2 regions of the Nocardiopsis sp. L17-MgMaSL7 genome follow, and region 2 is predicted to be linked to the other one. Evidence: riboswitches for the same ligand, from Rfam matches in the RefSeq annotation. Region 2 holds a riboswitch; the other holds the start of a gene.
The links. A riboswitch is a leader RNA that binds a small molecule or an ion and turns the genes downstream of it on or off. The one in region 2 is predicted to bind S-adenosylmethionine.
Positions count from the first base shown of each region.

Region 1: linked by a shared signal. The riboswitch ahead of BDW27_RS00195 (aminotransferase class V-fold PLP-dependent enzyme) and the one ahead of thrC (threonine synthase) in region 2 are both predicted to bind S-adenosylmethionine.

Region 1 is NZ_QGTF01000001.1:37,841-43,663, forward strand. It holds gene BDW27_RS00175 (primosomal protein N') at 1-351, shown strand, start outside; gene BDW27_RS00180 (DinB family protein) at 348-917, opposite strand; gene BDW27_RS00185 (SAM-dependent methyltransferase) at 908-1,630, opposite strand; gene BDW27_RS00195 (aminotransferase class V-fold PLP-dependent enzyme) at 2,160-3,548, opposite strand; SAM riboswitch class IV at 3,611-3,725, opposite strand; gene BDW27_RS00200 (DUF3870 domain-containing protein) at 3,941-4,342, shown strand; gene BDW27_RS00205 (CaiB/BaiF CoA-transferase family protein) at 4,349-5,635, shown strand; gene BDW27_RS00210 (acyl-CoA dehydrogenase family protein) at 5,697-5,823, shown strand, end outside.
Region 2 is NZ_QGTF01000006.1:242,964-248,786, reverse strand. It holds gene BDW27_RS12825 (S8 family serine peptidase) at 1-859, shown strand, start outside; gene BDW27_RS12820 (class I SAM-dependent methyltransferase) at 1,017-1,808, shown strand; gene BDW27_RS12815 (GrpB family protein) at 1,923-2,528, shown strand; gene BDW27_RS12810 (trehalose-6-phosphate synthase) at 2,750-4,189, opposite strand; SAM riboswitch class I at 4,460-4,600, shown strand; gene thrC (threonine synthase) at 4,614-5,823, shown strand, end outside.

The sequences.
Region 1 (5,823 bases), on a different contig from region 2:
CTGGTGCGCTGGGACCCGGGCGGGTTCGCCGAGCGCGAGCTGGCCGAGCGGCGCGGGCTGGGGTTTCCCCCCGCGGTGTCGATGGCCTCGATCACCGGCGCCCCCGAGCACGTGCGCGAGCTGCTGGACCAGATCCGGCTGCCCGAGTCCGCCGAGCTGCTGGGACCGGTTCCGGTGGGTTCCGAGACGGGGGAGAACGGTGACCACGTGACCGAGCGGGCGCTGTTGCGCGTGCCGCGCTCGGCGGTGGGCGACCTCTCCCGTGCGTTGAAGGCGGCCGCCTCGGCACGCAGCGCGCGCCGGGACGAACACCTGGTGCAGGTCCGGGTGGACCCCCTGCACGTGCTCTAGGAGACCGGTTCGGACCAGGGGCCGGGACTCTCCCCGAAGCGCGCCCTGTGGAGGTCGCGCAGGAGGGCGATCTCGGCGCCGTGGTGGATGAACTCGCGGTTGAGGTGCAGGATGAGCACGACCAGCGGGAAGTCCGACCACTGGGGTGCCTCGGCGCCTCCCACCGGCTCGGCCAGGGCGTCGTCGTCGAGCTCCTGGATGTGCTCGGACCAGGTGGTGTAGGCCCTGCGCAGGCGCTGTTTGGCCTCGGCCGCGCTGGAGGGCCAGTCGATGTTGTCGCGGTTGGTGGTGCGGTCGCCGAAGTGCCAGTTGATCCGGGCCTCCAGCACGTCCACCACGATGTGCCCCAGGCGCCAGGCGATGGTGGTGACCGGCGGTGGCTCGGGCTCGGGATAGGCGCCGTCCGGGGCGTGGCGTCCGTCGGGCAGCTGGCGCACCGTCCAGCAGTTCGGGACCGGCTCCCAGTAGAACTCCGCGTCCGTCAGTCCTTCGAGCCTGGGCCACAGCGAGAAGTCCCAGTAGAACCTCATCTGGGCAAGGATCTCGCCGTTCCAGTTCAGCGCCATCGCGTCGCTCCCCTTCCTCGCCTGGGCACGCGGCCCAGTCCGCCCAGGGTTCCACAACCCGGGGCGGGCACGTCCTCGTCCGGATAGGGCCACCAGGTCAGGTCGGCGACCCCCGGTTCGACGGGGAGGAAAGGGGCGAAGGCCCGCTCCGCCGTAGGGCGGGGAGCCGTGGAGGTGAGGGCGACGTATCCGCCGCCGCGCATCATCGTGTGCAGTGTGTCGAGCCCGGCTGGCGGTTCCTGTTCGGTGCCGGGTCGGGTCATCAGTACGGCGACGGGCTCGTCGAAGTCGACGAGCCCGCTGGTGTGGAGGCGTCGGAGCACGGTGTCCGTCCCGGAGTCACCGGCACCGTCCCCGGCCAGAACCGTCGCGTTGAGCGCGGGGGCGGCCAGCACCCCCGCAGTTCCGGTCGGGGCCAGGTGCACCACGGTGGCGTCGGTGTTGGCCCGGCGGATCCGCTCTGCGGTGCCGGGCACCGGACAGCCCCAGTCCACGAACTGGCGTATCCCGGCGTCCGCGCAGAGGTAGTCGACCACGCGGCCGAGAAAGGCCTGGTGCAGACGGACCAGTTCGGTCTCGGCGGGGTCGGGCGGCGGGCAGCCGCGCGCGCTGAGGCTGACCACCGGTGATGGTTGCTCGGGCACGCGCGGGGGTTCGGTCGCTCGGAACACGGCCGTGAGGGGACCTGTCTTGGGTCCTCGGACGTCCGTCACGTTCACGCTCCCCCAGCCGGTTCGCTCGCGGGAGGCGGGCCGCGTCGTCGGTGCGGACCGGTCGGGTCCGGCGACGGCGCGCCCCACCGTCAGGGCCCGATAGTACCGTCTGGGAACGTGATCCCCAGCACACCTAAGCGTGAAATGTGACTTAGTGCGTCGAATGTGGGGTCATGCGTAACAAGGTTCCTTGAGTCCGAGGTCCCACGCCCTTCCCGAACACCCCGGAGTCGGTGCCTCCCAGCTCCCGCACCCAGCGGACCCACAGGACGCAGACTCCCCCCGAGCACAGCCCGAAGATCACCAGGGCCCACACCAGCAACCACGTCTCCACCGACGCACCTTTCGTCCCCACTGGCTGTGCCCGAGAGAGCCGGGCGCTACCGGACGTGGCCCGATTCGGCCAGAGCGCGGTGTGGGGAGAGGTGGTGTGCCAGGGCCCGGGAAGGCGCGCGGCACCGGTGAGGGCCGACCGAACGACAGCAGGCGGCCCGGACCCCGGCCGAACCGCCCGCGCACCGCAACGGGTTCAGAGCACGTTGCGGGGGTCCGGGACCGGGGCGAGGCGGCCGTCGCAGTCGGCGTACTCCCAGAGCGGGCCCCGGGCCACGAGGTCGGCGACGGCTCCGACGAGCCGGTCCACGTGCTCCTCGGTGGTCCCCACGCCCAGGCTCGCCCGCACGGCCTGCTCGTGCCCCTCGGGCAGCAGGCGGGTGGTGAGGGGGTGGGCGCAGAACAGGCCGTCCCGCACCCCGATCCCGTACTCGGCGGAGAGCGCGGCGGCCAGGAGGTCGGCGGGCAGGCCGTCGACCACGAAGGACACGATCCCGACCCGCGCGTGCTCGGGGTCCCACAGGGACAGTTCGTGCACGCCCTCGATCTCGCCCAGCCCGGCGCGCAGGCGCTCCAGGAGCGCGGCCTCGCGGATGTGCTGGAGGGAGAGAGTCTCGGTGGTGAAGGTGTCGCAGGCCGCCGCCAGTGCCACGGCTCCCAGGACGTTCGGGCTGCCCGCCTCGTGTCTGGCAGGGAGGTCGTTCCACTGGACGTCGTGTTCGGTCACCCGGCGGGTGGCGCCCCCGCCCGCGAGGTAGGGGGCGGCGGCGGAGAGCCAGTCGGCGCGGCCCGCCAGCACCCCCGAGCCGAAGGGGGCGTAGAGCTTGTGACCGGACAGCGCCACGTAGTCCGCGCCGGTCGCGGCGAGGCTGAACGGCAGGTGCGGCACGTACTGGGCGGCGTCCACCACCACGCGGGCGCCCTCGGCGTGGGCGGCCTCCACCAGCTCCTCGACCGGCCAGATCTCACCGGTGACGTTGGAGGCGGCGGTGACGCACAGCAGCCGGGGACCCTCGGGCTCCTCGGCGAGCGCGGTGCGGGCGGCGGTGACGGCCGCCTCGGGCGACGCGGGCAGCGGGAGCCGGACCACCTTCCCGGCGCGCGAGGCCGGGTGCTCCCACGGGAGGAGGCTGGCGTGGTGCTCGGACTCGAAGACCACCACGGTGCAGCCCTCGGGGACGGCGCGGGCCAGCAGGTTCACGGCGTCGGTGGTGCCGCGCACGAACACGACCGCGTCAGCGGAGCCGGACGCGTCGGCCTCCGTGCGCACGCCCAGGAACCGGGAGACGCTGCGGCGGGCGCGTTCGTAGGCGTCGGTGCTGACCTGTGAGTGGTGCCCGGCGCCCCGGTGGACGCTGGCGTAGTAGGGCAGGGCGGCGGCGAGCGCGTCGGCGACGCTGGTCAGACACGGGGCACTGGCGGCGTAGTCGAAGTTCGCGTAGTCCACGTACTCGCCGGTGACCAGCGGGGTCCCACCCTCGGCTGTGACGATCGCGCACTCGGTGCGGGCCCTGGCGTCGCGGGCCGCGTCCCTGGCGGCGGAACGGCTGGAGCGCGTGGAGTCGAACGGGATGACAGTGGTCATGGGGCACCTCTTCTGTGGGTCGTGGGACCCACGGGGTACGCCGATGACGGCCGCGCCTCAGGGGTCCGCGCTTGTCTGACACGGTCGTGTCGGGACCTGGTCCTCACCCGGGGCACCCCACCGCGGAAGGAGGGTTGCCGACCAGCTAGCCGGGGCTTGTCGCTGGTACTCGTGACCTGTGCCGAAATGTAACACAAGCTCCCGTGGGCGCGCATCCGCGCCCGTGTGCCCCGGGCCACCCCCGCCCTTGACACCGACCGTCCCGGCTGGGCCATACTGATCGGGAACTGCCCTCACGTCGCGGGTGTCCGGTTTCCCCCGGCTGCCCTTCAGACGCGAGACTCCAGTGAGTCGGAGTTTTCGCGTGCCCGCAGACAAGAGGTGCTCTTCCTTTGTACGGCGACGACCGTGTTCAGCAGCTTTTCCGCAACCCGAGGGTTGTGCTCATCTCCGGCTACGCCCGTCTTCCCGACTCGGTGGCGAGCCATTCCCAGTACCAGCGGCTCGGGGTCGTGCTCGCGGTGGACTCCGCGGACGGCCGGATCGTGGCCGCGGACACCACGCTCCTGACCGACCTCGCCAAGGACTTCTTCCGTGCCCTGGTCGAGGGCGCCTCGGTGACCGACGACATCGCGGAGATCGTCCAGCGGGTCCAGACGCGCTACGCGGGCCAGTCCGGCGCCGCGCTCACCACCGCGCTCCGCCGCTGCCTGGAGACCTACTACCAGCTGCGGGACGGCGACCAGCTGCCCTGCGGCCCCGAGGATCCCGCCAGCCTCGACGGCAAGGAGTGACCCCCCATGAGTGAGACCAGTCCCCAGCCCGCCCCCGCGGACGGAACAGGGGAGGACGCCCCGCTCCCCCTCGCCGGAGTGCGGATCGCCGACCTGTCCCGCGTGCTCGCGGGCCCCTACGCCACCATGCTGCTCGCGGACATGGGCGCCGAGGTGGTGAAGGTGGAGCAGCCCGGTCGGGGCGACGACACCCGTTCCTGGGGTCCGCCCTACGCCGAGCCCACCGAGGAGCACCGGGCGGACCACTCCCCCGGCGAGGCCGCCTACTTCCTGTCCGTGAACCGGAACAAGCGGAGCCTGGCCGTGGACCTGAAGGACCCCGAGGGTCTGGCCGCCGTCCAGGAGCTGTGCGCCACCTCGGACGTGGTGATCCAGAACTTCCGGCCCGGGGTGATCGACCGGCTCGGCCTGGGGTACGCGCAGGTCAGCGCGCGCAATCCGGCGGTCGTGTACTGCTCGGTGAGCGGGTTCGGCCCGGAGCACGATCCCGCCACCCGCCCCGGGTTCGACATCGTCGTGCAGGCCGAGAGCGGGCTGATGGCCACGACCGGCCCCGCCGACGGTCCGGCGAGCAAGGTGGGTGTGGCGCTCACCGACGTCCTGACCGGCCTGAACGCGGCAGTGGGCATCCTCGGCGCGCTCATGCGGGCCCGGGTGACCGGACGCGGCGAGAACATCAGCGTCTCGCTGGTCAACTCCACCCTGTCGAGCCTGGTCAACCTGGCACAGCAGGCGCTGGTCACCGGAGCCGAACCGGCGCGTGTGGGCAACGCCCACACGACCATCGTGCCCTACCAGGTGTTCCCCACCAAGGACGCGGAGGTGGTGATCGCCGCCGGGAACGACGCCCTGTACCAGCGGCTGTGCGCCGCGATCGACCGCCCCGACCTGGGCCGGGACCCCCGGTACGCCACCAACCCGGAACGGGTGGCGCACCGGGACGAACTGGTCGCGGAACTCTCGGCGACACTGCGGGAACGGCCGGCCGAGCACTGGATGGGGGTCCTGGTCGGGGCCGGGGTCCCGGCTGGCAGGGTCCGCGGGGTACTGGACGCGCTGCGCACCGCCGACGCCAACGGCGACGACGTCCTGCGCACGGTGGAACACCCCACGGCCGGACCGTTGGAACAGGTGCGGGCGGGCTTTCGCATGGAGCACACCCCCGTGCCGATGACCGCCCCTCCGCTGCTCGGACAGCACTCGGAGCGGGTCCTGGCCGAGCTCGGCCTGACCCCGGACCGGATCGCGGCGCTCCTGGCCAGCGGCGCCGTCCAGCAGACCGACGTCGGCTGAGCCGGGGCCCGCGCCCCGGCACCGACCCCACACACGCAAGCACCACGAAGGGACACCCACCATGAGCGACTCCAAGCGCAGGGCCGCCGCCCCCGACCCCCTCGACTTCCTGGCCGTGGACGCCGAGCTCTCCGACACCGAGCGCGACATCCGCGACGCCGTCCGCGAGTTCTCCACCCGTGAGCTCC
Region 2 (5,823 bases):
CGATCCCGGCACGGCGGCGGGCGCGCTGGTCGTCGGACACGGCCACGGTATGGACGCGGACGGCGGGGTGCTGGGAGTGGCCCCGGCCGCGAGGCTGCTGGTCCTGCCCACCGACGACGGTCCCGCGGAGGTCATCGGCTACGCCGTGGAGCAGGGGGCCCAGGTCGTCCTGCTCCAGGACGAGGTCGAACAGGACGAGGACCTCCAGACGGCGACCGCCTCGGCCGCGCGGAGCGGGACGCTGGTCGTCGCCCCGGCGGGCGGCGAGGCGGACCCGAACGTCCTGGCGGTGGGCGGTGTGGACGAGGAGGGCGCCCTCCTGCCCGACTCGCCCCCGGCCGAGTCGATCGACCTCCTCGCGCCCGGCGCCGAGCTGTCCACGGCCGGCCCGGACATGGGCCAGACCGACGTGACCGGCACCCCGTACGCCGCCGCGGTGGCCGCGGGCGCGGCCGCGCTGCTCACCTCCGAGTACCCGCAGCTGGGCGCCGAGCAGCTCCGTGACGCCCTGGTGGAGGGCTCCCAACAGGGCGGGCAGGGGCTGGCGTCCCTGTACCTGCCCTCGGCTGTCGCGCAGGCCTCCGGGAACGCCCAGGACATGCCGCTCGTCGACGACAACCTGGTGCAGGACGACTCCCCGACCGTTCCGGTGTGGATGTGGTTCGCGCTGGTCGGCGTGGTGCTGGCGCTGATCGTGATCCTGCTGGTGCTGTGGGTGCGCCGGACCAGCAAGGACCCCTACGGGGTGGCGGCCGAGCGGCAGGAGGAGGACCAGCGGATCGCCGCCGAGCGGGCCGAGCAGGCCAGGGCCGAGGAGCGCCCCTCCCGGCGCAAGGGCGGCCGCCGCCGCAAGAAGTAGGCGGGGCGTCGAGTCGGCTGAGGTCACACGCCCCCTGGCGGGGCGAGCCGTGGCGGATCGGGTGAAAAGCCCGTGACGCCACGGCTTTTCGTTGGTTAGGGTCCTTGCGGCACCACACACAGCTCGGCTCGGCGACACCTCGACGGTGGGAGACAGCATGGTTCGGATGCGGGACGGCAGCGCGGGCGACGCGGACTACGGGGTCATCGCCCGCACGTACACGGACCACCGGCAACCGGAACCGAGGATCGCCGAACTCCTCCACGCCGCCCTGGGAGACGCCCGGACGGTGCTCAACGTCGGGGCCGGGGCCGGGTCCTACGAACCCGCCGACCGCGACGTCACCCCCGTGGAGCCCTCGGCCAGCATGCGGGCCCGGCGCCCCGGGCACCTGCCCGCGGCGGTCGACGGCACCGCCGAGTCGCTGCCGTTCCCCGACGACTCCTTCGACGCCGCCATGACCACCTTCAGCGTCCACCAGTGGTCCGACCTCGCCAGGGGCCTGGCGGAGGTCCGCCGGGTGACCACGGGCCCTGTGGTGGTGCTGACCTGCGACCCCGCCCTGGTACGCGACTTCTGGCTATACGGCTACTGCCCGGAGGTCCTGGACACCGAGGCGCGCCGCTACCCGGAGCCGTCGGTCCTGGCCGAGGGGCTGGGAGGAACGACCACCGTCACCCGGGTGCCGATCCCGCTCGACTGCTCGGACGGCTTCAACGAGGCCTACTACGGCCGCCCCGAGGCGCTGCTCGACCCCGGGGCCCGGCAGGCCTGTTCGGCGTGGAGCTTCGTCGACGAGGCCGCGCACACCCGCTTCCACGAGGACCTCTCCCGCGACCTCCGCGACGGCACGTGGGACGCGCGCCACGGCCGCCTGCGTGAACTCCCCGAGTGGGAGGGCTCGCTCGTCCTGGTGGTCTCCACCCCTGAGGGACGCCCCCAGGCCTGACCGTCGCGTTCGGTCATGCCGCTCGGACGGTCGGTAGTGCCACGAATGCGCGTGCATATGTAAGGCACGTCGAAAGCCTTGACGCGGGTACGCCGGACGGCAAGGCTTTGTGGAATGTCGCCTCTCGAAACGCCCTCTCTGCCCTCACGAGGAGACAGGCGGGTCGCCTCCGACCCCATGGCACGCAACCTGGTGAACGGTCGCGTGCGCCTCTCCGAACCCGACCCCAAGTGGCCCTACCTGTTCCGCCAGGAGGAATCCCGTATCCGGGGCGCACTGGGGGACCGCGTGCTGTCCCTGGACCACGTCGGCTCCACAGCGGTGTCCGGCCTGGCCGCCAAACCCTGCGTGGACCTGGTCATGGCGGTCACCGACTCCGCCGACGAGACCGCCTACCTGGACGACCTGGAGAAGGTGGGATACACCCTGGTCATCGCCGAACCCGACTGGTACGAACACCGGGTCCTCAAGGGTCCCAGCGTCAACCTCAACCTCCACGTGTTCAGCCAGGGGTGCGAGGAGATCGACCGCATGCGGCTCTTCCGCGACTACCTCATCGCGGACGCCGGGGCCCGGGAACGCTACACCGCGGTCAAGCGTGAACTCTCCGAACGCACCTGGAAGCGCATCCAGGACTACGCCGACGCCAAGTCCGGCATCGTCACCGAACTCCTCGCCGAGGCCGAGGCCTGGAAGGCGGCCGCCTCCCGGACCCACTGACCGGATACCGGTCGGGCGCCCGGTGACTTACCGGATGACCGGAGTCCGACCGAGAGCCAGCGGGTCGTGGGCCGCAACATGACCCCGCCGAAGGGCGTGTCCAGCACGGGACACGCCCTCGCGTTGTTCCCGGCGTCCCGGCCGTCTCCGGCGCGCGGCGCGTCCCGACGCCCGGCACCCGTCCGGCCCCGCCGCGGCCGAGCGGCTCACATCGAACCCCGTCAGCCGTCCAGGGAACGCAGCTGCTCCTGGAACCAGCGGCGCGGCGGCAGCGCCACGGCGGCCTCGGCCAGCCGTCCCCGGCGCTCCTTGCGCTCCCCCTCGGGCATCGACAGCGCCCGGTGCAGTGCCTCGGCGGTCTCCACGGTGTCGTAGGGGTTGACCAGCAGGGCGTCCGCGCCCAGCTCGTCCGCCGCCCCCGCCTCACGCGAGAGCACCAGCACCGAGTCCCGCTCGGAGAGCACCGGGCCCTCCTTGGCGACCAGGTTCATGCCGTCCCGGATCGGGTTCACCAGCAGCACGTCGGCCATCTGGAACGAGGCCAGCGACCGCGGGTAGTCGTCGTTGACCTCCAGCACCAGCGGCGTCCACTCGGGGGTGGAGAACTCCTCGTTGATCTCCTTCGCGGTCCGCAGCACGGAGTCCGTGTACTCCCGGTACTCCGGCACGTCGCCCCTGCTCGGGTAGGCGAAGGCCAGGTGGGTGACCCGGCCCCGCCACTCCGGGTGCGCCGTCAGCAGCTCCCGGTACGCCTCCAGACCGCGCACGATGTTCTTGGACAGCTCCGTGCGGTCCACCCGGACGATCAGCCGGGTGTCGCCCACGGCCTCGCCCAGCGTCCGCCTGCGGTCCGCCACGGCGGGCTCCGAGGCGCTCTCCCGCAGCCCCTCCTCGTCCGCGCCCAGGGCGTGCACGCCCACCTCGACGATCCGGCCCCCGTGCTCCACGGTGCGCCGTTCGAGGTCGACGTCGGCGCGCAGGATCTCGGCGCAGCAGCGCAGGAACGCGTCGGCCCAGCGCGGGCTCAGGAACCCCAGCCGGTCGGCGCCGAGCATCCCCTCCAGCAGCTCCCGGGCCACCTGGGTGGGCAGCATCCGGAAGTACTCGGGTGGGGCCCACGGGGTGTGCGAGAAGTGCGCGATCCGCAGGTCCGGTCGGCGGGCGCGCAGGATGCGCGGCACCAGAGCCAGGTGGTAGTCCTGCACGGCCACGCGCGCGTTCTCGGCGGCACCGCTGACCAGCGCCTCCGCGAAGGCGTTGTTGTAGGCGGCGTAGTCCTCCCACTGGCTGCGGAACTCCGAGCCGAAGGAGGGCTTGTTCGGGGTGTCGTACAGCATGTGCTGCACGAACCACAGGGTCGAGTTGGCCACCCCGGTGTAGGCGCCCGAGAAGGTCGTCTCAGGGATGTCCAACATGTGGACTCGCATGCCGTCGAGGTCGTGCGCGAGGTCCAGACGGGCCCCCGGCGCCTCGGTGGCGGCGCGGCGGTCGGTGTCCGACAGGGCCGCGCACACCCACAGTCCGTCGATCTCGGTGGCCACGGAGATCATCCCCGAGACCAGTCCGCCGCCGCCCCGACGGTGCTCAAGCGAGCCGTCGTCGGCGGTGGAGAAGGAGACCGGGCCCCTGTTGGAGGCTATGAGGATCTGAGCCTTGTCCACGTGGTCGTCCTCTCGACGAAGGAAGCTCTGGGGATCACGCACTCCTCCTAGGTCTCGCCTACGGACAGTCGCCCCAAACCCCCTCGCGGGCAACGGTGGACACCGTCACAGGGGAGCCGGATCCGTACTCGGGTCGCGCCGCACGTGGACGGTGTCGTCTCAGCATTCGAGCCGCTTTGTGTAATCCGGATCACCCGGCATGGAAAATCGGTCAGCACCTCAGTTACAGTGACGGTGCGTTCTCGGAGAAGAACCGCCACAACTTCATATTGCTCATCCAGAGGGGTGGAGGGACCGGCCCTGCGAAGCCCCGGCAACCATCTCGACATGTGGAACCGCGATCAACGCGACCCGTCGAGGCAGGTGCCAACTCCGGCCTGGGGTCAAGGTGGCCACCAGGAAAGATGAGGGGAGACGCCTCGCCATGGCGATTGCCGCCGCTGAACCCACCTCCGTTCGCGCCTTCGGCCCCGGGACCGCGCTGTCCTGTCGGGAGTGCGGTGAGCGCTACGAACTCTCGCCGAGCTTCGCCTGCCAGTTCTGTTTCGGCCCCCTGGAGATCGCCTACGACTTCGGGCCCGTCACCCGCGAGCAGATCGAGAGCGGCCCCAAGAACATCTGGCGCTACCGCTCCCTCCTCCCGGTCCCCGACAACGTGGCCGACCTGCCCAACATGAACCCCGGCCTCACCCCCCTCGTCCGGGCCGACCGCCTCGCCGCCGAACTCGGCCTGCGCTCCCTGCACGTCAAGGACGACTCCGCCAACCCCACGCACTCCTTCAAGGACCGCGTGGTCGCGATCGCCGTCGAGGCCGCCCGCACCTTCGGGTTCACCACCCTCTCCTGCTCCTCCACCGGCAACCTCGCCGGTGCCGTGGGTGCCGCCGCCGCGCGTGCCGGATTCGACTCGTGCGTGTTCATTCCGGCCGGTCTGGAGGAGGGCAAGGTCGTCATGGCCGCCGTCTACGGCGGGAAGGTCGTGGCCATCGACGGCAACTACGACGACGTCAACCGCTTCTGCTCCGAGCTCATCGGCGACGAGGCGGGCGAGAGCTGGGGCTTCACCAACGTCAACCTGCGGCCGTACTACGCCGAGGGCTCCAAGACGCTGGCCTACGAGATCGCCGAGCAGCTCGGCTGGCGCCTGCCCGAGCAGATCGTCATCCCGATCGCCTCCGGCTCGCAGCTCACCAAGATCGACAAGGGCTTCCAGGAGCTGATCCGGGTCGGCCTCGTCGAGGACCGCCCCTACAAGGTGTTCGGCGCGCAGGCCACGGGCTGCTCGCCGGTCGCCCGCGCCTGGGCCGACGGGCACGACGTCATCCAGCCGGTCAAGCCGGACACCATCGCCAAGTCGCTGGCGATCGGCAACCCCGCGGACGGCCCGTACGTGCTGGACATCGCCAACCGCACCGGCGGGGCGATCGAACACGTGGGTGACGACGAGATCGTCGACGCCATCAAGCTGCTGGCCCGCACGGAGGGGATCTTCGCGGAGACCGCGGGCGGTGTGACCACCGGTGTCCTGCGCAAGCTGGTCCGCGAGGGCAGGCTCGACCCCGAGGCGGAGACGGTCATCGTCAACACCGGCGACGGGCTCAAGACCCTCAACGCCGTCGACTCGGGCGTCACCG